DNA from 3 places in the Paraburkholderia bonniea genome. Region 1 is predicted to be linked to each of the others. Evidence: predicted binding sites of a transcription regulator. Region 1 holds the regulator's gene; each other region holds the start of a gene.

Region 1 (8,065 bases):
TGAACCGGCTGAACCGGCCGAACCGGTTGAACTGGTTGAACTGTCGCGGGACGGTGAATAGCCGGGCTGCTTCAGCCGTTGCAGCCGTTTCAGTTTCAGTCCTCATCGTGCTCAACGGCGGTGAAGGCGCGCATGAAAACCAGCATGCCCCAGCCCCACATCGCGTTGGCGGCGAAGCCGACGAACAGCTTGGGGAGCATATTGCCACTGGGCCAGATGCCGCGTAATGGATCGATGATGAACACGCTGGCGGCGGTGAGCACCACACCGCCGAATACAAATGCGGGTATCCAGGGGGCGGGCCGTTCGGGTGCAATGCGTAACAGCCATGTCATGGGAATGGCCCATAACGCACTCCAGATGGCATTGGCAATAAAGGTGGGTAATTCGAATGGCGCGAAAGGCTCGGTTGAAAATCCACCTGGATCAATCAGCCTGGCGGTATGTAAAAGCGCAAGCGTGGCATCGTGAAAAAACAGTGCGGCGAGGAAGCCAGACACGAGTGGCAGGATGATTTTTTGCATATCGGATAGTGCGAAAGGCATGCGCTGCACCATGCTGCTGTTCTGCTGGTGCAATGCGCCAGATAAGGGGGAGAAAGCGTGCGCCATTATATCGGTGTGGCAAATGCATTTCGCCTCGGCTGAATGGATTAAGCGAATTAATTTAAATTTCAAAAGTGAAAAATCGTTCACAATTTGCGGCTTCGGCGTAGTGTCCGTTCCGCTTTGACGAGAGTTTTTCATGAATGCCATCCGGCAATCCTTTGTTATTCGCAACTGGATGATTTTTTTATTGCTGGCCGTGTGCGGGCTTTTTTATGTGAAATGGTTTCCGTATTACCAGCGGGCATTGAATGCGGCCGCGACGCACTCGATTGGCCAGTCGATTTTGCTGGGGGCGGAGGCGCGCTCACCTGAGCCATCGCTGGCTGCCGCGCTTGATTATGCGTGGCGCTATGGCCGGGCGATCTGGCAAGCGATGGTGCTGGGCTTGCTGCTCGGCTCGGCGGTGCAGGTGTTGCTGCCTGCCCGCTGGATTGTGCGGGTGCTCGGTCACACGGGTTTTGGCAGTGTGGCGGCGGGCGGCTTGCTGGCCATTCCCGGCATGATGTGCACGTGCTGCGCTGCCCCCGTTGTGGCTGGCTTGCGCGAGCAAAAAGCGTCGCCTGGCGGCGCGCTCGCATTTTGGCTCGGTAACACGATGCTGAATCCGGCGACGCTGGTTTTTATGGCTTTCGTGCTGGGCTGGCACTGGGCGGTGCTGCGGCTGGTGCTGGGTGCGTTGATGGTGTTTGGGCTTGGTGCGCTGGCGAACCGGCTGAGCCGTTTGTCCAGACCAGCTGTGCTGGACGGCGCATTGGCCGCACCTTTGGCCGCACCTCTGGCCGGACAGATAGCCCAGATCGAGGCGCATGCCGCTGGTCTGGCTGGCCATGTGTTTGTCCGCTGGATGGGCCTCTGCGCGCGGATGACATGGCGTCTGGTGCCGGAGTATCTCGTGCTGATTTTGTTGCTTGGCGCATCCCGCGCCTGGCTTTTTCCGCATTTCGGCCCAGAGGTCACTAACCACTTGGGCTGGATTCTCGGTCTGGCGGTGGCGGGCATGCTGTTTGTGATTCCGACTGCGGGCGAGGTGCCGATTGTTCAGGCGATGCTTTCGCTTGGAATGAGCGTAGGGCCTGCCGCTGCGTTGCTGCTGACCTTGCCGCCCGTTAGCGTGCCCTCGCTGGTGATGCTTGCACGCTCGTTTGCGCCGGGTCTTTTGCTGCTGGTGGCAAGTGCGGTGGTGGGCTTTGGGCTGATCGCGGCGGGGCTGGCAATCGTGCTGGGATTTTAAGTGGTGCAGCCAGAGACGAGGCGTGAAGCCGTCACGGTCCTGGCGTCTGCATTTGTTTGTAGTTGCCTGGATCTATTTCTATTAGCAGGAAGCAGGAAGCAGGAAGCAGGAAGCAGGAAGCAGGAAGCAGGAAGGCACGGTCACGGAAATCACGCTGCGATTTATATGGCGGCACGGCAGGGGCGGGGTGGATGAGCGCTGGGGCAATGACACACACCAGTGGTACGATTCCGCCCTCAGACTGACACAGGCTGGCGTGCCCTGAAGACGGCGGGCCGCTCACCATCGAACGATTGAACTCGGGATATCGAATGGCGCAACAAAAAACCAATCCGAAGCTGGAACAGGCGCTCACGCGTGGCGATCTGGCGATCCGTCAGGCGAACTCAGCACGGGCGACGGCTTTGCTCCGCGCGCTGGGCAAAATGATTACGGAAGCCTCCGCGACAATTGGCGTCGACGCGTTCACGCTGGTGCCTGATGGCGACCGCATTTACGATCCGGCAGATGGCCTGTGGCCGCAAAAGCTGCTGATCTCGCTCGATGGCCCGGTGGAAGAATCTGATCCAGATGAAGTCCGCACGATCCGCTTGCTGGCGACGGATCCGGGTACGGTGTTCCGGGTGGAATGGCAGCGTGCCGACGGGAAAATTGGCCGCCAGGAAGGCGGCCCGTTTGCGACAGTGGCGTTTATTTCGGATGTGGATATTCCGTGGACTGATGACGAAGACTGAACGCCGTGTTGTGTTCATCATCAGCGCAGCACTTGCAGCACTTCAGTACCCAACGCTAAACGCCGCCTTGCGCGGCGTTTAGCGCATCATGCGGCGTCTAAACAGCACAGCTGCAATACAAAACGCAACGATTGCATAGGCGGCGAGCACGGCGAGATGCAGCGCTGCGTGTTCGAGCGGCCGGCCAAGCATGGCAGGCCGGATGAGCGCGATGGCGTGAGTCAGAGGGAAAAACTGCATGATCTGTTGCAACGCCGCTGGCAACTGGGCGGCTGGGAAAAACACCCCCGAGAGCAGCAGCATCGGTGTGAGCACCAGCGTTTGATAAAACATGAAGAAATCGTAAGAACGCGCGAGTGCGGTCACGATCATCGCCACGCTGGCAAATGCCAGCCCGGTCAAGATGATGACTGGCAGCGTCAGCAGCATGGACGGGAAGCTCGCGTAGCCGAGCACGCCAGCCACCAGCATAATCGCCGCCCCTGACAGCCCCGCTTTGCTGGCAGCCCAGACGACTTCGCCCAGCACGATGTCACCGAGCGTGAGCGGCGTATGCATGATCGCCTCCCAGGTGCGTTGCACGTGCATGCGTGAAAACCCCGAATACATCGACTCGAAACTGGCCGATGTCATGACGCTTGAGGCGACCGTGCCTGCTGCGAGAAAGGCGATATACGACACGCCGTCTACCTGGCCAACCATTAGCCCGAGCCCCAGCCCTAGCCCGAATAGATAGATCATCGGGTCCGCCAGGTGGCCGAACATCGACGCGATAGCCAGCTTGCGCCACACCAGATAATTGCGCCGCCAGACGGAGATCCATCGGGTCGGACTGACCGGTAGCGCTGCAAGAATCTGATTAAACGAAGGGTTTTTGCTGGGAGCCATTTCGGAAGAGGTGTTCATCGTGCGGGTGGTCCGTGGGTTGACGCCAGAAGGGCTGGCTGGCGGTGTCGCGGGTGGGATCAGGAGTCAGGAATCAGGTTTTGATTCTGCGCTTTGATCCCAGGTGTTAGTCCTGCACTAGTCCTGCATTTCACGGCCGGTGAGGCGCAGGAAAACGTCTTCCAGATTGGCCGGACGATGCAGATAGCGTAAGTCGGTTCGTTGCGCGAGGCGGCTCTGGATTGGCTGGGCATCCTTCACGTAGCAAAACAGTGTTTCGCCGCTGACTTCGGTGCGCTCCGCCAATGGTGCGAGTTCGGCGCGCAACGTAACCGGATCAGGGCCATAGATTTCGATCACATCACAGCCGATTTCAGATGCGATGAGCTCGTTCGGTGCGCCTTCAGCAATTTTTTTGCCTTCTTCAATCACGCACAGGCGATGGCATAGCCGTTCGGCTTCTTCCATGAAATGGGTGGTTAGCAAGATGGTTTTGCCGCGTGTCAGCAATGAGCGTAGCCGCTCCCAGATCAAGTGGCGCGCTTGTGGATCAAGCCCGGTGGTGGGCTCGTCCAGGATCAGGACGTCGGGGTCATTCACCAGGGCCCGCGCGAGCGTGAGCCGCCGCTTCATGCCCCCTGAAAGCTCACCGACACGTGCATCGGCCTTGCTTTCAAGCCGGGCAAATTCGAGCAGGGTGGGCACAAGTGCCTGCATGGCACTCGTGCCAATGTCAAAGTAGCGGCCAAAAACCACGAGGTTTTCCCGTACGGTGAAATCAGGATCGAGATTGTCAAATTGAGGCACAACGCCAACCCGGATGCGGGCAAAGCGGGCGCGCTCCGGAATGGGCTCGCCGCACAGACGAATGGTTCCGGCATCCGGCGCGGTAAGCCCGAGCAGCATCTTGAGCGTCGTGGTCTTGCCCGCCCCGTTAGGGCCCAGCAGGCCAAAACATTCTCCTGGCCGGACATGGAACGACAGGTTGTTCACGACGGCTTTTTCGCCGAAATGCTTGTGGACCTGCTGGAAATCAATCGAGGCATTAGACATAGACATGGCGTGGTGCGGTTTTCCGGCAAATGGGGCTGGTGAGCGGCGGTCTATTCTAGGCTATCGGCCAGACGGCGCATTGGCTGAATTGCGCTAGATCCTGTCCGGGCTAGGCTGGGTTCAAACTTGGCCCAGGTTCGCGTCAGACCAGGCCGCCGCGACGGGTCCAGGGGCCTGACTCAGTCAGTGTTTTCATGGCTTGCACATGACATGGGGCTCCACCATGATGGCGACGAGGTCCGCGATGGGCGTGGATGGGAGGAAAGCATGACAAGTTATAAAAAAATATTGCTGTGTTACGACGGCACACGCGAAGGTCGCAAGGCGCTGCGTTGTGGCGCTGATCTGGTGCTGGACTTGAAAGCACAAGCGCATCTGCTGTCAGTGGTCGATATGCGCTCAAGCATCGCGCAAAGCGCCGGAATGCTGACCGATGTGGTCTGCAACAGCTTTGAAAAAAGCGCGAGGGAGATCCTCCAGGAAGGTGTTGACTGGCTGAGTGAACGTGGCGTGAAGGTGCAAGGGCATTTCGCTTTTGGTCATCCGGTCGATGAAATTGCTCGCCTGGCCAATGAACTGGAGGTCGATCTGGTGGTGGTCGGACATCGTTGCCGAACAGGGCTGGCGCGCTGGTGGATGGGAGCGGGCAATACACCGTTACTTGACCGTGTGTCGTGCAGCATTCTGGTCGCGTGTGCGTCAAAGGCCGAACTGGACGCAACCCAGGAGCCGGTAGAGGAACAAGTCGCGGGTTGAGTGCTAGTTGGGAGGATTCAGGCGTGGCGTGAAAACAGCCACACCTGAATGGCCCTCGAATATCGGATGCAGATCAACCATCAGAGAGGCGAAGTACAGGGAAGTACAGGGAAGTACAGGGAAGTACAGGTTTCAGCCGCAGCCCGCATTGCCGGACTGCTTTGCATTGGATGTTGTTTATTTCGCGGTGATATCGCGCCAGATTGACTTGATTACTTGAGCGCTGCCGCATGTTGCATGGCCACCCGTTCTTCTTCGATGCAATGGTCGATCATCCGGCAGACGGCATCGAATGTGCCCACCATGATGAGTCTCGATGCGCTGTGATACACCCGGACCGGCGCGCGTTTGGCCGCTTCCTGGTTGATTCCGGTATTGAGCGACACCCTCATGAACGCGGGAGCCGTTGATTGCAGCGGCCGTGCGTCAGCCGGTAATGCTGGTTCGAGCCGCGGCAGCCGGGCAGTGGCTTCATGGGTCAGCTTGGGTGGCAGACATGGCACTAGCTTGCGCAATGCATGCAGATGACTAAAGAGACCAGGGCGGCGGCCAGAACGGAGGCCAGGACGATGGCCAGGACGATTCAAGCGAGCAAAGCGACGGAACCGGTCAAATCGTTCGGCAGCCAGTGAACGAGACTGTGAAAGAAGCGGCGAAAAAACCAGCGAAAAAGGCCGTGAACGAAACAGCGACTCAGACAGCGCACGAGGCAACAAGCGGGCAAGACGTTCCATGAGGGTCTCCAGAGCGGCGGTCAGAATTCTGTGGGCCGGATTAGCCCGACGGCGATGCCTTCGAGCGCAAATTCCGCGCTATCAGCCTGAACAAAAATATTGTCGTAATCGGGGTTCTCAGCGATCAGCTCGATGCCATTGGGCCGGCGCTTGAGACGTTTGACTGTGACGTCGTCGCCGAGCCGCGCGACGATGATCTGGCCGTCTTTGGCCTCACTCTTTTTTTGTACCGCCAGCAAGTCGCCATCCAGAATGCCGGCGTCACGCATCGACAGTCCGCGCACTTTCAGCAGGTAATCAGGCTGGCTGGAAAAGAGCGCTGGGTCGCATGCGTAGTGTTGCGAGATGTGTTCCTGTGCAAGAAGCGGGCTGCCCGCCGCGACCCGGCCGATAAGCGGCAGTGAGAGCTGCATCAGGCTGGCATGGGGCAGCGTGAACTGGTGTGGCGTGTCGTGCGGGTTGGGACCTTGCAGCAGCCGGATGCCGCGCGAGGCACCAGCGGCCAGTTCGATCACGCCCTTGCGCGCCAGCGCCCGGAGGTGTTCTTCAGCCGAATTGGCTGAGCTGAAACCCAGTTCAGCTGCGATTTCGGCCCGTGTGGGAGGGAAACCTGTGCGCTCGATAGCCCGGCGAACGAGTTCAAAGACCTGCTGCTGACGTGCGGTGAGTTTGATCATAGAAGTACTGTATGGATAGACAGGTGGCTGTATTTTTATACAGTATTCGGCGCAATTCAAGCTTTACTTTAAGTTCGTGTGCGGCAACGCAAGGTCCAACCGTCCAATAGCCCGCTGGGCATGGCCTGAGCACTATCTGCGCCGCATCCGGGCCGGTTCCAGACTGGCACGGATGCCAGAACCCGTCACCCACTCCCGCCCCCATAACCACTTTTGCGTATTAAAGAATGAAAAAACATTCTTTTTAATTATGAGATTGCATGGATAGACTGGCCTGGCGTCGAAACCGTGCGGTTCCCGGCGCTCCCCAATACGGCATACGACATACGACTCGGAGAACCACGATGGTCTATCGAAACACAGGCTTGGCAGGCAGGCTGCGCCAGCTTTTTGGGGCGCTGACGCTAGGCGTGATGGCAACCGTGGCCACGACTGCGAGCGTCGTGCTCAGCGCGCCAGCGAACGCGGCTGATACGACTTTTCTGAATGTTTCTTACGACCCGACCCGCGAGCTGTACCAGGATTTCAACCAGGCGTTTGGCAAGGTCTGGAAGGCCAAAACCGGCGAATCCATTACTTTCAAGCAATCGCATGGTGGCTCGGGGGCGCAGGCGCGTTCGGTGCTCGATGGCCTTCAGGCCGACGTCGTGACGCTGGCGCTGGCCTATGACATCGACGCGCTCGCCAGCAAGGGCCTGCTCGATAAAAACTGGCAAAAGCGTTTGCCAGACAACGCCTCGCCCTATACCTCGACCATCGTGTTCCTGGTGCGCAAGGGCAATCCCAAACATATCCGTGACTGGGACGATCTGGTGAAGCCAGGGGTGTCGATCGTCACACCGAATCCGAAAACCTCAGGCGGTGCGCGCTGGAACTATCTCGCGGCATGGGCTTATGCCGAGCACCAGCCTGGTGGCAATGCACAAAAAGCCAAAGCATTCGTGACCCAGCTCTACAAAAACGCAGGCGTGCTCGATTCAGGCGCACGCGGGGCCACGACCAGCTTTGTGCAGCGTGATATTGGCGATGTGCTGATCGCATGGGAAAACGAGGCTTTCCTCTCGTTGAAAGAATTCGGCCCGGACAAGTTTGAAATTGTTGTGCCGTCGGTCAGCATCCTGGCCGAACCACCTGTCGCGGTGGTCGACAAAGTGGTCGACAAGCGCGGCACACGCAAGCTCGCAGAGGCTTATCTGAACTTCCTCTATAGCGATGAAGGCCAGCAGATCGCGGCGCGCAATTTCTACCGCCCACGATCGGCCTCGGTGCCCACAGCCCTTACCGCGAAGTTTTCAAAGCTGAAGCTGTACACGGTGGATGATTCGTTCGGAGGCTGGACCCAGGCGCAAAAAACGCATTTCGCTGACGGTGGCGTGTTTGATTCGAT
Region 2 (8,065 bases), 330 kb from region 1:
CCGTAAGCCCCTCCTGCGCGCTCAAAGCACACGGCGCGCAACCTGTATCTGATGCGATACGCGCCACGCCCGCCCGAACCCCGGCGCTGCGTGGCGTTCGTGTTTTTCCGTTCTGTTTCTGTCCAAGCGGTGCCGGTATAATGCCGCCCCTTGCAGCGATGCATTCTTTCTCCCGCAGTGCTGTGCCAGATGCGACGGCTTTCACCTCCAGTCCGCCTTAAAACGCCTCTACAGCCGCTACCGCATCCGCGACTCCCTGCCTCCGAACGCCCACTCCTCGACCGACCCATGACAGCCAAACTGATCGACGGCAACGCCCTCTCAAAAACCCTGCGCACCGATGTTGCCCGCCGTGCCGCCCTCCTCACCGCCCAGGGGCACCAGCCAGGTCTGGCCGTCGTGCTGGTTGGTGACAACCCGGCGAGCGAGGTCTATGTCCGCAACAAGATCAAGGCCTGCGAGGACAATGGCCTGCGCTCGTCGTGCGACCGTTATCCGGCGACGCTGACACAAGCCGAACTGCTGGCCCGGATTGATGCGCTGAACCGTGACCCAGCGATTCACGGCATCCTCGTGCAACTGCCGCTGCCGCCGCATATCGACAGCCATCAGGTGATCGAAGCGATTGCCGCCGAGAAAGATGTCGATGGCTTTCACGTCGCCAACGCCGGTGCGCTGATGACTGGCAAGCCGCTCTTTCGCCCCTGTACGCCATATGGCGTGATGAAAATGTTTGAGGCGCATGGCATCGCGCTGGCCGGTGCAAACGCAGTGGTCATCGGCCGCTCGAATATCGTCGGCAAACCGATGGCGCTGATGCTGCTCGACGCGGGCGCAACCGTCACCGTCTGTCACAGCAAGACCCGCAATCTGGCCGCGCATACGCGGATGGCCGATGTGGTGGTCGCCGCCACCGGCATCCGCAACCTCCTGCGCGCGGACATGGTGAAGCCCGGTGCCACCGTGATCGACGTCGGCATGAACCGTGACGACGCGGGCAAGCTATGCGGTGACGTCGATTTCGCCGGAGTCAGCGAGGTAGCGGGCTACATCACACCGGTGCCAGGCGGCGTCGGCCCGATGACCATCACCATGCTGCTGGTCAACACGCTGGAAGCAGCGGAGCGTGCGGCTGCCCAAGCTTGACGTGCCAGGGAGGCTTGGGAGGCCCTGAGATCCTGAAGACTCCAACGCTCAAGCCAGCGCTCCCAGCTTCACTTGCCTCTGCTGAAACTTCACCCCCAGCGCCTGCCGCGCCCAAGCTCCCCGGGCGGCAGGCAGCAGGCAGTAAGTAGCCAGAATCAACCTGCGTGGCCCGAACAGGACGGGTCCGTACTTCACCTCCGGCACTTATGCCCCCTCTGAGGCCCCTTCCGGCAGCCAGCAACGCAGCCACCTGCCCTGTCTCACGCCTACACGACCACCTCACCCCACCTCACGCCGCGTCTTTCAAACTTCTGCTAGTTTGCCGGTTGGAATCGGCCTTTACGGCCCCATCATCGGATAACCCGGCCTCACCGCGCGAGCGCGCATGAGCGCCCCTTCACCCGCGACTCACAGGAAGCTCCCATGTCTATCTCCCAACCGGCATCTGGCAATCCGCTGAATCCGCTGCTCGATTTCTCCGATCTGCCCCGTTTTGGCGAAATTCGCCCGGAACACGTCACGCCCGCACTCGATGTCCTGCTGGCCGCCGCGCAAACTGCAGTCGAACGCGCCAGCGCACCCGCCACCCCCGCTTCATGGGCCGATGTGGTGGAACCCGTCGAACGCGCCACAGAACCGCTCGCCCGCGCCTGGGGCATCGTCGGTCATCTGAATGCCGTCGCTGACACCCCCGAATTGCGCGCCACCTACGGCGAGAACCTGCCCCGCGTCACCGAGTTCTGGTCGAGCGTCGGGCAAAACCTCGCGCTGTACGAGAAATACAAGGCGCTAAAAGCCAGCATCGAGTTCGAAACGCTGTCGCACGAGCGCAAAAAAATCCTCGATAACGCAGTGCGCGACTTCCGCCTCTCTGGTGCCGAGCTGCCCGAGGAGCAAAAGCCACGTTTCGCTGAACTGCAAGAGCGCCAGGCCACGCTGGCAAAAAGCTACTCCGACCACGTGCTCGATGCGACCAACGCCTACGCGTATTTCGTCCAGCACGAGCCAGAACTGGCAGGCCTGCCCGAAGACGCGATCGCAGCCGCGCGCGAAGCAGCTGAGCGCGATGGCAAAACCGGCTGGAAATTCACGCTGCACTTCCCGTCCTATTTCCCCGTCATGCAGTACGCCGAACATCGGCCGATGCGCGAAACGCTTTATCGCGCTTACGTCACGCGCGCTTCAGAGCAAGGCGTCACCTATGGCGGCGGCCAGCCCGCATGGGACAACACCGGCAACATCGCCGAGCAGCTCGCGCTGCGTGCCGAAGAAGCAAAAATGCTTGGGTATGCGAATTTCGCTGAAGTCTCGCTGGCGTCCAAGATGGCGCAATCACCCGCCGAGGTCATGCGTTTTCTCGATGACCTCGCGGTGCGCGCTCGCCCGCATGCCGAACAGGACTGGCGGGAACTGCGCGAATTTGCCGCCAGCGAGCTGGGATTAAGCGACTTGCAGCCGTGGGACATGACCTTTGCCGCTGAACGGCTGAGGCAGCAACGCTATGCGTTTTCTGAAAATGAGGTGAAGCAGTACTTCCCTGAAGATGCTGTGCTCAAAGGGCTCTTCAAAGTCACCGAGACACTGTTCGATGTGCGCATCCGCCCGGATACCGCGACCGTATGGCACCCGGATGTGCGGTTTTTCCGGGTCGAACGCCAGGACGGCGCGCTGATTGCCCAGTTCTATCTGGACCTGTACGCCCGCGAAGGCAAACGCGGCGGTGCCTGGATGGACGACGCCCGCACTCGCCGCCGTCACGCCCAGGGCGTGCAAACCCCGGTGGCTTACCTGACCTGCAACTTCTCCGCGCCGGTGGGCGGCAAGCCCGCCTGCTTCACGCACGACGAAGTCATCACGCTGTTCCATGAGTTTGGCCATGGGCTGCATCACATGCTGACGCGCGTCGACGAATCAGGCGTTTCTGGCATCAATGGCGTGGAGTGGGATGCGGTCGAACTGCCGTCGCAATTCATGGAGAATTTTTGCTGGGAATGGGATGTCCTCAGCGATATGACGTCACATGTCGAGACCGCGGCACCGCTGCCACGCGCGCTGTTCGACAAGATGCTGGCCGCGAAGAATTTTCAGAGCGGGCTGGGGACGTTGCGGCAAATCGTGTTTTCGATGACCGATATGCGTCTGCACGTCGATTTCGATCCAGCAGGCCCGGCCAGCGCGCTTGAGCTCGCGCGTGAAATCAACCAGCAATATCACGTGATTCCACAGGCGGAATTTTCACGCTGGCTCAATACCTTCAGCCATATCTTTGCCGGTGGTTATGCCGCTGGGTACTACAGCTACAAATGGGCTGAGGTGCTGTCCGCCGATGCTTACGCGGCATTTGAAGAAGCCGCGCAGGCAGGCAACGGCAGCGTGCTCGATAGCGCAACCGGCACGCGTTACCGCCAGGAGATTCTTGAAGTGGGCGGCAGCCGCCCCGCGATGGAATCGTTCAAGGCATTCCGGGGCCGCGAGCCTAATGTCGATGCCCTGCTGCGGCACAACGGCATGAGCGCCTGAAGCTGGCCCACGCCGCTCTGGCTCGCTCAGCGGTACTCGCCAATGGCCGGATGAGCAGAAGTGAAGTGTCTGAAGCGGTGCCCTGCGCTCAAAGCAGGGCACCGTTTTTTTTATGGCTTATCACCGCGCGCCCCATGCACGCGAATCAGCTAGTACCCGCAGCGGCATTTCATACAGCGCCGGAAGCGCGTTCAGCCTGCTCAGCTGGTGGCGCATCAAACAAGCCAAACTGCCCGTCTGGTGCCAGGCCATCCTCCTCCAGCCGCACCCCAACGCCCAATAACCGCACCGGCTGCTGACGCCGCGCGAAACCTTTTTCCAGCAGCGCCAGCAAGGTTGGCAGATGAGTCGCGTCACCTACGCATTCGACCGTCGTTCGCTGAAAATCCGCGAAGCGAATCTTGACGAACAACTTGCGTACCGCAGAGGCCGCCTCAGCACGGGCAATCCGTCCATCCAGCAATGCACTCAGACGGACGAGCTCCGCGGCGCAGGCTTCGAACGTACGTAAATCGGTCACATAGGTGGTTTCGACGCTGACGGATTTGCGCTCCCGGTCAGCCTGCACAGGACGCTCGTCGATACCGCGCGACAGCTCATACAAGCGCGTGCCAAATGTGCCGAACTGATGATGTAGAGCGACCAGTGGCCATTCGCGCAACTGCGCGCAGGTGGTAACGCCCAGTTTTTCGAGCTTTGCCGCCGTGACCTTGCCCACGCCGAAAATCTTGCGCACTGGCAAAGCCGCCACGAACGCATCGATTTCATGCGGCCGCACGACGTGCAGGCCATCGGGCTTGTTCCAGTCGGAGGCAATCTTGGCGACGAACTTGTTCGACGCGACCCCGGCAGAGACCGTCACGCCGACGATGGCACGCACCCGCTCACGGATTTCGGCGGCCATCAGCGTCGCACTGCCCCGGCAGCGATCCGTGTGCGTGACATCAAGATAGGCCTCATCGAGCGACAGCGGCTCAACTTCAGCGGTGTAGTCGTGATAAATCGCCATGATCTGGCGCGACGCGGCGCGGTATTTTTCCATTGCCGGGGGCAGGATCAGCAGCCCCGGGCATTTGCGCAACGCGAGCGCCGATGACATCGCCGAATGCACGCCAAAACGCCGTGCTTCGTAATTACAGGTGGCAATCACACCACGCTGGTCAGGCTGACCACCCACGGCAAGCGGACGGCCCCGCAATGACGGGTCATCACGCATTTCAACGGATGCATAAAAACAGTCGCAATCGCAATGAATGATCTTGCGCGATGGCGACGAAGTAATAGCGGACGAAGGGGGAATACGTTCAGGGGACGGCACGATGTCGGTACTGTACAAAAATACAGTGGTTTGTTCAAGGTGTAGCTGAATCGGGGTATTTCCCTTCTTCGTACCTCGCTCTTTTCCTGCTCTAGCGCAGATTCATAAAATGCTCGATAAGCGCAATCCGATTTGTCTAAAAGCGTTGTATTTCGCTTAAAAAAGCGTGTTAACCCAAATCCTCCAGTTCATTTGGCGCTAAATTGCCGCTCATTAAAAATTAGTAAACCGAATGAGACCAGATGAAACAAGGCAATAAACGACTTTTGTTCAGCCGTCTGAGAGTGGGGCGCGCTGTGGTTAAAGCAGGCACCCAGGCCACTGTTCAGCAAACGCAGCAAGCCGGGACTGGCTGTTACGGCGCTACGGCAAACGTGGCGGGCACTTCAGGTACCGTTCATTTGCCTTTGTGAGATGGTGCGACTGGCACGGCGATCAATAATGTGGTGTATGGCAGAAATGACAGCATCATAGGTCAGGTATTACGGTCGGTTACACAACCGGTAAGGCCGCTGAATCGTGGATTAACTCCTCTCTCCGGCCAACTATAAACAACGCCAATAGGTGGGCTACAAGTGGTGTTTGGTCGGGCAGCTGCGAGCGCAATTGAGCAAATATTGCGGCCAAATCCTGGTCAATTTACTGTTGGTTTTGCGACCGGCATGGCATCGAAGCCAGTCATGGATCGGTTTCCTTTTTATGGTCCGGTTATCAATGAAGGACTTGAACTCTGGAAAAATTCAGCCGCGTCCGATCAACGTCAAGATCACCTGAACAGGAAAAACAACTGATTGAAGATGGAAATTTAAAAAAAATAGCTTCGAATTCCCTTTGTAATATTAGGGATTATTTTAGTTACTGAATCAGTGCACATTGGACTAAATTCGATTGCTGCAAAATTGGCATTTATTGCGGGCATTGTCATTGCTACGACTGGCGACTATGCATCCCAGGCGCACATGCTAAAAATCAAGCCTTTCGATAACAGTTACAAGAAGGCGTGCAAGAGTTATGAAACAAAGAAAAAGGAGAAATAGAATGTTTTTAAAGAAATTACTGGGCGCCGCATTCATTACCGCGATTTGCATGAGCGGTTGCACATTTCTACCGCAGCCAAAACATTATGTGGAAACAGCCTCGCCTACTTATGATCCAGCCATAGCGGCAAGAATCCGAATTCTTGCCGCTAATGGACAGCAACAAGCGACTTTTACTCCTGGAAAGGATTGCTACACGCCGTTTCCCGGAAAAGATAGCGAGAAAATTATCGTAAATGATGGTTATTTCTCGGCGATTAAATACTCGTCCACAAGTCTTACGATAGGAATGCCATTAAGTCCTCGGCCCTGGATGCGGACGGACGGATTGATTTTTAAAGATTTTATTAAAGAATATGTGGTGGCAGCAGATAAGCCGCTGACAGTTTTAATATCGTCAGTGGGTTCAGCTGGGAATACTTATATATATTGCACTCCGCCAAGAATGACTTTTACTCCAAAACCTGGGCGGAATTACGACATTTTTATGGAACATGGCAATAAACAATGCTGGATTTCTGTTCGCGACATTGATGAAAAAGGCGCAGACATGCCTGTTGCGATGAAAAAGGCGGGTAAGTGCAGCCCCAGCGAGATGACAAATTAAAATTTTTCATCGAAACAGCAGACCCCGACGCTGGTGTTGACCGGGCCGCTCACGCCCGCGGTCGTGCCGTGAACGATTGAAGTCTTGCGCCGGGGGATGCCTTTGCGGGCCGTTCCAAGGTTGCGAAAGCCCCGCGGCGGGCTGCAAGGAAGCCGCGCATGTCCTTGATGTTCGCCCCGCTTCGGCGGGGCCTTTTTCTTCCTGCCTCATAATGCTGCGTGTTTCTCACTCGACACCTTCAGCATGGCCATTACCTTCCTCGGGCTCGACAAGGAACATTGGGACTTCATCAATTCGTTCGCGAACTGGATCGCAGCGTTCGGCACGGTCGGCGCGGTGATCGTTTCCCTGTGGCTTGCCCTTCGCCCCGAACGTGTCCGGCTCAAGGTTACGGCGATGATCGTGGTGGTCACGGGAGGGCCCGGAGGACCCGCCCAGTGGCCACGCTACGTGGGTATTACGGCGACCAATACCGGGCAGCGTGGCGCCCGGGTCCTCAGTGTCGGATGGGTCTACCAAGACCGGCCGAAAGGAAAGCCCCAGCACCTGTACCAGAAGACCGACTCGAGGGATGGTATGTCTTCCCCGCTGCCCGTCACGCTCAGCGACGGCGAGCAGGCCAGCTGGTACACGCCTATCTCACCGTGGCTCGACAATCTTCCCCGACTTGAACCGCAGGACTGGCGGCAGATGGTCGACACGTTCCGCCTGCAGGTTTACACCTCACTCGGACAGACGTTCGAAGTGCCGATCGGTGACGACCTGAAGGCACGGATGAGCGAAGTTTTCGAAAAGGCCGAAGCGGACAGCACGCCGCCTTCGTCGGCCTGAGGTGCAGGACGCATTCATTGCGGACGCAAACCTTGAACCTCTGTCGAGAGCCGATGTTCTATGACGCGACCTCATCGAGAAAATTCACACCTGGGGCGTTCATGAAACCGATCACAGCCAAAGAAGTTGCAGAGAAGCTCAACCGTTATGTGCAGTTTCTTGAAGCAGAATCATCCCGGCTGTCTGCAATCAAAGGTCTCGCCGAGATCAATTATGATTTCTTCGTCGGCATTGACGCCGAGATCGTGCGAACGAAAGAGATTGCGCACCGGCTTTCCTTGCGTGACGGTGAAATCTGATCGTTTTACGCAGTGCTGCTCGCGGTCCGTTACCTGAACAGTAAAGGGCGAACGTCGAACTTCCGTTGAATCAACGGGAGTCTCGAAGGAAGGCGCGTCCAACAAGGAATTCCAGTATCGGTCATCGACGGCTCGCTCGGACTCGATGACGCGTATCACGAAGCGAACCATCAGGACAGCCAGGCAGAGCGGCGAAAACTGCCAGCGGGGCCACCAGAACGGCCACGGGACGTCCGCGCAGGCCGGTTGATATGCTCGCAAGGGCAGGCGTCACGAAAGCCGCCAGAGCGCCGGAAAACAAAAAACC
Region 3 (8,065 bases), 1.1 Mb from region 1:
GTCAATGGTGCTTTCGAGGTCTTGCCTTCAGCCTTAATGCGTGTAAAGGCGGGGGATTCATGAAGTTGCAGCCGAATCCATACCGACACACCAAGCAAAAGGATCGAAGCCAGAAACGGAATACGCCAGCCCCAGGCGCTAAACGCGTCTTCGCCGATGGTGGTGCGTATGCCGAGAATCACCAGCAGTGACAGGAAGAGGCCAAGCGTGGCTGTCGTCTGGATCCACGCGGTGTAAAAGCCTCGGCGGTTCGCGGGTGCATGCTCGGCGACGTAGGTCGCGGCACCGCCATATTCACCCCCTAGCGCTAGCCCTTGCAGCAATCTCATCAGAATGAAAATGATCGGTGATGCAATCCCAATCGCTGCATATCCCGGCAAAAAGCCGACGATGAAGGTCGAGACGCCCATAATCACAATCGTCACAAGGAACGTGTATTTGCGGCCTACCATGTCGCCAACCCGGCCAAACACAATCGCGCCAAACGGCCGGACCGCAAAGCCTGCCGCAAAACCCAGCAGCGTGAAAATAAAGCCCGCCGTCGGATTGACTCCGGAAAAGAAGCTCTTGCTGATAAACGCAGCCAGAGAGCCCGCCAGATAAAAGTCATACCACTCGAATACAGTGCCAAGCGACGACGCGAAGATCACTTTCTTCTCTTCTTTCGTCATCGGCGCATGTGAAATTTGCTCGCCAACGGTAGCCATAGTTGTCTCCATTATTGATATAGATCCGCGATGCGTCTGGTCAGACGTTCCCGTGAGCCGATTATTGGAGGAAAAACTTACGGCCTACTGACGTCCAATCTCAAAATTGAGTTGCGCTCAGGTGATCTGTATTTTTTCTAACGGATGCCAAAAGTCGCCTAACTGTTGCCAGGTTGAGGGCAAAGTCTTCTATTTCTGCGTGATGGCTGAGGCGGGGGGGGCGTGGTGTTGTCTGGGTTAGGGTAAGTCCCGGGCTGGTTTGAGCACAGGCAGGCTGATGCGCACCCGTGTTCCGACTGGTGCGGGGGCGCTTTGATAAACATGGTCTTCAATGGTGAGGGTGCCGTGGTGCATGGCCACAATTTCACGCACGATCGCCAGCCCAAGGCCGCTGCCGTCGCCTTCATGTCCGAGAATCCGGTAGAAGCGCTCAAGCACGTGGTCGCGTTCGTCAGCGGGAATGCCTAGCCCCGTATCTTCTATTTCAAGATGAACCTCGTGCTCTGAGGGTTCCGGTGCAGGCCTTACTCGCACGGTAATCTGGCCGCCAGTTGGGGTATAGCGGATCGCGTTGTCGAGCAGGTTGGAGAGCATTTCGCGCAGCATCAGGGGGTTGCCGTTCACATCGAGTGGCGTGTCCGGTCCTTCGTAGCCGAGATCCATCTGCTTGGCGAGTGCCGCAGGAACCCAGTCGCGCACGGCCTGGCGAGCTAGTTCGGTCATTTCCACGCGGGTGAGGCGAGTTCCTGCCATGCGGTTTTCCGCGCGGGCCAGGGCCAGCAATTGTGTGACCAGCCGGGCGGCTTGTTCTGAGCTGGTGGCGATTTGCTCCAGTGAACGATGGACCTCAAGCGAGGCCTCTTGCCGCAACGCTAGTTCGGCTTGTGTGCGCAGTCCGGCGAGCGGGGTTTTCATCTGGTGTGCGGCGTCGGCAATAAAGCGTTTTTGCAGCGCGACGTTTTGTTCGAGGCGAAGCAGAAGCTCGTTAAACGAGGTTACGAGTGGTTCGATTTCGGCGGGTGTGTGAAGCGTTTCGAGTGGCGAGAGATCATCTGGGCGGCGCTCGCGGATATGCGCTTGCAGTGCGTGTAGTGGCGCGAGCCCGCGCGACAGGCCGAACCAGACCAGCACGATGGCCAGCGGCAGAATCACGAACTGCGGCAGGATCACGCCTTTGATGATGTCGTTGGCCAACTGGCGGCGCTTGTCGAGCGTTTCTGCAACCTGCACCAGCACGGGCTGAGCGTTGTGCGGTGCGTGGGGGAGGGCGACCGTGGTGTATGCCACGCGAATTTCAGTGCCGTGCAGCATGTCATCTCGAAACAGCACCAGGCCGGGCGGTGGCCGGTCTTCGTCATGCGGCAAAGGTATGTCGCGGTCGCCGTCGACTAACTCGCCACGCATGCCTAGCACCTGGAAAAACACGTGGTCGAGATTGTCGAGGCGCAGAAAATCGCGTGTCGCGCTGGGCAGCGAGAGTTCGGCTACGCCATTTGCCGAGTGCATTTGCCGTGCCAGGACATAGGCATCGGTTTCGAGCGCGCGGTCAAAGGGCCCATTGGCAATCGACTTGGCGACCAGATAAGTGACCGCAATGCTCATGGGCCACAGCAGCAACAGCGGCGCGAGCATCCAGTCGAGGATTTCACCGAACAGCGAACGTGGCCGCGCCAGCGTGGAGCTTTCGTCTGGCGGGGCAAAGGGATTGGCGTAATGGGCGTCGCGTGTTCCATCATGGTCCGTGGCGGGCACGACGGAGCGCTCTGCGCGAGTGGACATAGGGGCGTCGACGCCTATTTGTAGTAATGACTGGCGGGCATTGCGGCGGTGTTGTCAGTGTTTGCCGCCGTGGGGAGATCGATGACCGTGGCGCTAGAGGAGGAGGCTGGGACGGCTTTTTCAAGGCAGTAGCCTAAACCCCGCACGGTGATGATGCGGATGCCGCTGGGCTCGATTTTGCGGCGCAGGCGGTGTACGTAGACTTCGATGGCGTTATTGCTGACCTCTTCGCCCCATTCGCACAGGTGATCGACCAGTTGTTCTTTTGAGACGAGGCGGCCGATGCGTTGCAGCAGCACTTCGAGCAAGCCGAGCTCGCGCGCGGAAAGGTCGATAACCTGGTCGTTAATGCAGGCCACCCGGCCGATCTGGTCGAACGACAAAACGCCGTGGCGCACTACGGTTGGCCCTCCTCCGGCACCACGCCGGGTCAGCGCTCGTACCCGGGCTTCGAGCTCACCCAGGGCGAACGGCTTGGCCATGTAATCGTCGGCTCCGAGATCCAGCCCTTTGACTCGTTCGTCGATGCTGTCGGCGGCGCTCAGAATCAGCACTGGCAAGGTTGAATTGCGGGCGCGCAGGCGTCGCAGCACGTCAAGCCCGGACAGGCGAGGCAGGCCGAGATCAAGAATTAGCAGGTCAAACACCTGGATGGAAAGGGCGTTATCGGCTTCGATACCGGTCTTCACTAGATCAACGGCATAGCCTGATTGGCGGAGTGATCGAACCAGACCATCCGCGAGTATGCTGTCGTCTTCGGCAATGAGGATTCGCATGGTATGCCCGCCTGGCTTGGCCGACGCCAGCTTGTGCGTGGCGTGCGGCAGTCTCCGGAAATTTTGTGGGTGGTATTGGCTGGCCAGGTTGCTTGCGTGGGTTACGTGCAGGTAAAGCGCGCAGGGGAATAAATCTGGCTTGCCAAAACTACTGTTTTTTTATACAGTGTCTGAATTCAGCGTGCTGCTTGTCTGCAGTGTCTTGTTAGTCAATTAGTTATTAACTGACCTACCTGGTCATTAGTCAGTGCACAGCTACCTCAGACGCCGTTCATCATAGCAAAGGACGATTCATGGAAGAAAACAAGAAGGGCTCGGCTGGACTTACGGCTGAAAAGAGCAAGGCGCTGGCCGCCGCGCTCGCGCAGATCGAGAAACAGTTCGGCAAAGGGTCGGTGATGCGGCTTGGCGCAGGGGAGGCGATCGAAGACATTCAGGTGGTTTCTACTGGGTCGCTCGGTCTGGATATTGCGCTTGGCGTCGGTGGCTTGCCGCGTGGCCGTGTGGTTGAAATCTACGGACCGGAATCTTCGGGTAAAACCACGCTGACGCTGCAGGTGGTGGCAGAAATGCAAAAGCTGGGCGGCACGGCGGCATTTATAGATGCGGAACACGCGCTTGATATCCAGTACGCAAGCAAGCTCGGTGTGAATGTCAACGATTTGCTGGTTTCCCAGCCGGATACGGGTGAACAGGCGCTTGAAATTGCGGATGCGCTCGTACGCTCGGGTTCTATTGACATGATTGTGATCGACTCGGTTGCGGCGCTCGTGCCTAAAGCTGAAATCGAAGGCGAGATGGGTGATTCACTGCCGGGCCTCCAGGCGCGCCTGATGTCGCAGGCACTGCGCAAGCTCACGGGCACGATCAAGCGGACAAACTGCCTCGTGATCTTCATTAACCAGATCCGGATGAAGATTGGCGTGATGTTTGGCAATCCAGAAACCACGACGGGTGGCAATGCACTGAAGTTCTATGCATCGGTGCGCCTGGATATTCGCCGTATCGGCTCGATCAAGAAAAATGACGAGGTGATCGGCAATGAAACCCGCGTAAAGGTGGTTAAAAATAAAGTGGCACCGCCGTTCCGCGAAGCGATTTTCGACATCTTGTACGGTGAGGGTATTTCTCGTCAGGGCGAAGTGATCGACTTGGGTGTGCAGGCCAAGATTGTTGACAAGGCTGGTGCCTGGTATAGCTACAGTGGTGAGCGGATTGGTCAGGGCAAAGACAATGCGCGTGAGTTCCTGCGTGAAAATCCTGACATCGCCCGCGAGATCGAAAACCGCATCCGCGAGTCCCTCGGGGTAAATGCGATGGCGGATGCCACCATCGTCAGTGCGGAAATCGCTGGCGAAGAAGAGTGATGATTGTGTGATGCGAAAAGGGCCATTTGCTTCGAGTAACCAACGTGAAGGGGATGGCCCTGTCCGTAAGCGTCGTGACGGCGATTCATCAAAATCGCCGTCATCAGGTTTGACGCGCTCGCATCACCGTGCAGTGGATCCCTTCGATCCCTTCGAATCATTTACTGCACATGCCGACGATGCGCTGGGTGTTGCCCCGGATGCGGCCCCGGACGCCAGGTCAGGTGATGGATTAAACAATCCCCAAGGCCATCAGCCCGCGGTAGCGCCCTATCCGCCAGCGGCAGTACCTCATCAGCCAACGGCAACACCTGAAGCTCAAAACGTTGCCGCAGCACCGCCGGAATCTACTTACACGCGGTCACGCGGGGCATCGGGGAAAAACACAAACACCAGCAAATCCGGCTCTGCCTCGTCGCCACCAGCGCCGGGGCGCTCTCTGAAAGGGCGGGCGTTGGGTTATTTGTCCTGTCGTGAATATAGCCGTACTGAGTTATCTCGCAAGCTGGCACCGTTCGTTGACGAATCCTCTTGCCTTGACACCGTGCTGGATATGCTTGAACGCGATGGCTTACTCTCCAATTCCCGTTTTACTGAAAGCTTGATTCATCGCCGTGCTTCGCGCTGGGGTTCGGCGCGGATCGTCGGTGAACTTAAGCGGCACGCTGTCGATCAGTCTTTGATCGACAGTACCAGTGCCCAGTTGCGCGAAACCGAGTTGAATCGTGCAATGGAGGTCTGGCGCAAGAAGTACGGCCAGCTTCCCGAAACCTCAGCCGAACGCGGGCGGCAAATACGTTTTCTAATCGGCCGTGGGTTTTCTCAGGCGATCGTTGGGAAAATTCTCCGTGGAATAGATGACGAATGGGATGGAACATAAGCGGCCTGGAGCTGTCGTTCGTTGTCGGTTGGGTTGCCAGTCTCAAATACCCAGTATGCTAAAATCCGCCGGTTTTCCCATCTCGGCCTCGTTTCGGCCTTCTTCCACATGCCGTTTTTCCCCTCCGTATCTCATCCATTACGCCATTGCTGCGTAATTCGAGGGAGTGCATGTGGGCGGGTAAAAGGGTTATCGGATGCCTGCGCCGGCTTGGTGCTTATTGCGAAGGGCAGTGCAAGGCTTAGCGAAACAAACAGTGTCAGGATCAGGTGGCCAGGTTTACTCTGGGCTTTCAACCTGATCCAGCCAGCAGCGCTCCGGCTTGCTGGTCAGATGTATGCCACGTTGCCTTTTTCCGGTTCGCGCTTGATGCGGGTTCAGCCGGGGCGTGGCCTTAGGCCGTTTGTTTTTCCTTCTGCTTTAATCCTCGCATTCCGTTCTGCCGTCGCTTCGCGCGCTTTCATGGTTTTTTCGCTGCATTTTCCTATTCTTTGTCCTATTCTCCGTTTGCTCGCCAGTGTGAAAAATCGTCGATATTTCATCAGCTTGCAGCCGGATTCAGGTCGTGTAGCGACGTGCGGGCCCGTTTGCGCAAAAAATCCTCCTGCCGGTAACGGCACAAGCCTGCTGGGCATCAAGCCAGCGGGTGGAAACGAAGTTCAATCCAACTCTCAGACTGAAGGGACTCACGCATGAAGATTCACGAGTACCAGGGTAAGGAAATCCTGCGGAAATTCGGTGTCGCGGTACCGCGCGGCACGCCGGTGTTCTCGGTGGATGAAGCGGTCAAGGCCGCAGAAGAGCTTGGCGGCCCAGTATGGGTGGTCAAGGCTCAGATCCATGCGGGTGGCCGTGGCAAGGGTGGCGGCGTTAAGGTTGCAAAGTCGCTCGAACAGGTTCGTGAATTTTCGAACCAGATCCTCGGCATGCAGCTTGTCACGCACCAGACTGGGCCAGAAGGCCAGAAGGTTAATCGCCTGCTGGTCGAAGAAGGCGCAGACATCAAGAAAGAACTGTATGTCGGCCTCGTGATTGATCGCGTGTCACAAAAAGTAGTGGTGATGGCATCAAGCGAAGGTGGCATGGACGTCGAAGAAGTTGCTGAAAAGACGCCTGAGCTGATTCACAAGATTGCAGTCGATCCGGCAAAGGGCCTGCAAGACGCAGAAGCCGATAGCCTGGCCAGGAAAATCGGTGTGCCGGATGCGTCTATTCCGCAAGCACGTGCGATTTTGCAAGGCTTGTACAAAGCATTCTGGGAAACCGATGCATCGCTGGCGGAAATCAACCCGCTGATCCTGACCGGCGACGGCAAGGTGATCGCACTGGATGCCAAGTTCAATTTCGATTCGAACGCATTGTTCCGTCATCCTGAAATCGTGGCCTACCGCGATCTGGATGAAGAGGATCCCGCTGAAGTTGAAGCATCCAAATTCGATCTGGCGTACATCTCGCTCGACGGCAATATCGGTTGCCTCGTGAATGGTGCTGGTCTGGCCATGGCGACGATGGACACCATCAAGCTGTTTGGTGGTGAACCCGCCAACTTCCTCGATGTGGGTGGCGGCGCGACGACCGAAAAGGTAACCGAAGCGTTCAAGATCATGTTGAAGAATCCGAACCTGACCGCGATTCTCGTCAATATCTTCGGCGGCATCATGCGTTGCGACGTGATCGCGGAAGGCGTGATCGCGGCGTCGAAGGCGGTGTCCCTGAAGGTGCCGCTCGTGGTCCGGATGAAGGGCACGAACGAAGACCTCGGCAAAAAGATGCTGGCTGAATCAGGCTTGCCGATCATCGCTGCCGACAGCATGGAAGAAGCTGCGCAAAAGGTTGTTGCAGCAGCGGCCAAGGGCAAATAAGGGCAAGTAAAGGCCTGGCGTCAGGTCATCACGGAATACGAATGGCGGCGCACTGGTTGCGCGGACGACAACTGTTGCCGCGCACAGTGTGTCGCCAAACGAACAGAGGTCAATACATGTCGATTCTGATTAACAAAGACACCAAGGTTATTACGCAGGGCATTACCGGCAAGACCGGCCAGTTCCATACGCGTGCCTGCCGTGAATATGCAAATGGCCGTGAGGCCTACGTGGCGGGTGTGAACCCAAAACGCGCGGGCGAAGATTTCGAAGGCATTCCGATCTACGGCAGCGTGCAGGAAGCCAAAGCTGAAACAGGCGCAACGGTTTCGGTTATTTATGTGCCGCCAGCAGGCGCAGCTGCGGCGATCTGGGAAGCGGTCGAAGCCGATCTCGATCTGGTGATCTGCATTACCGAAGGCATTCCAGTCCGCGACATGATCGAAATCAAGGAGCGGATGCGCAGCGGCAAGCGCAAGACGTTGCTGCTGGGACCGAACTGCCCTGGCACGATCACACCTGACGAGCTGAAGATCGGCATCATGCCGGGTCATATTCACAAGAAGGGCCGGATTGGCGTGGTGTCACGCTCGGGTACGCTGACTTATGAAGCTGTTGGTCAGTTGACAGCGCTGGGTCTGGGACAGTCATCGGCAGTGGGTATCGGTGGCGATCCGATCAATGGCCTGAAGCA

What was found. Region 1 encodes LexA, which represses DNA repair genes until DNA is damaged. Its sites were predicted from a motif close to ACTGTATNNNNATACAGT; they were not measured.
Region 2: a site for LexA is predicted at 4,994-5,011, ahead of dinB (DNA polymerase IV). Genes of this name have one in related genera too.
Region 3: a site for LexA is predicted at 3,413-3,430, ahead of recA (recombinase RecA). Genes of this name have one in related genera too.

What each region holds. Positions count from the first base shown of each region.
Region 1 is NZ_QPEQ01000001.1:1,627,994-1,636,058, forward strand. Features, by position in the region: gene GH656_RS07110 (hypothetical protein) at 96-524, opposite strand; gene GH656_RS07115 (permease) at 745-1,839, shown strand; gene GH656_RS07120 (hypothetical protein) at 2,151-2,573, shown strand; gene GH656_RS07125 (ABC transporter permease) at 2,652-3,461, opposite strand; gene nodI (nodulation factor ABC transporter ATP-binding protein NodI) at 3,597-4,517, opposite strand; gene GH656_RS07135 (universal stress protein) at 4,779-5,267, shown strand; gene GH656_RS18280 (hypothetical protein) at 5,480-5,854, opposite strand; gene lexA (transcriptional repressor LexA) at 6,022-6,678, opposite strand; gene GH656_RS07150 (sulfate ABC transporter substrate-binding protein) at 7,023-8,065, shown strand, end outside.
Region 2 is NZ_QPEQ01000001.1:1,295,752-1,303,816, reverse strand. Features, by position in the region: gene fixJ (oxygen response regulator transcription factor FixJ) at 1-6, shown strand, start outside; gene folD (bifunctional methylenetetrahydrofolate dehydrogenase/methenyltetrahydrofolate cyclohydrolase FolD) at 289-1,146, shown strand; gene GH656_RS05690 (M3 family metallopeptidase) at 1,570-3,666, shown strand; gene dinB (DNA polymerase IV) at 3,836-4,966, opposite strand; gene GH656_RS05680 (hypothetical protein) at 5,996-6,628, shown strand; gene GH656_RS05675 (hypothetical protein) at 6,872-7,459, shown strand; gene GH656_RS05670 (hypothetical protein) at 7,561-7,758, shown strand.
Region 3 is NZ_QPEQ01000001.1:2,703,868-2,711,932, reverse strand. Features, by position in the region: gene GH656_RS11915 (MFS transporter) at 1-707, opposite strand, end outside; gene GH656_RS11910 (sensor histidine kinase) at 945-2,486, opposite strand; gene GH656_RS11905 (response regulator transcription factor) at 2,501-3,262, opposite strand; gene recA (recombinase RecA) at 3,556-4,629, shown strand; gene recX (recombination regulator RecX) at 4,637-5,509, shown strand; gene sucC (ADP-forming succinate--CoA ligase subunit beta) at 6,202-7,371, shown strand; gene sucD (succinate--CoA ligase subunit alpha) at 7,488-8,065, shown strand, end outside.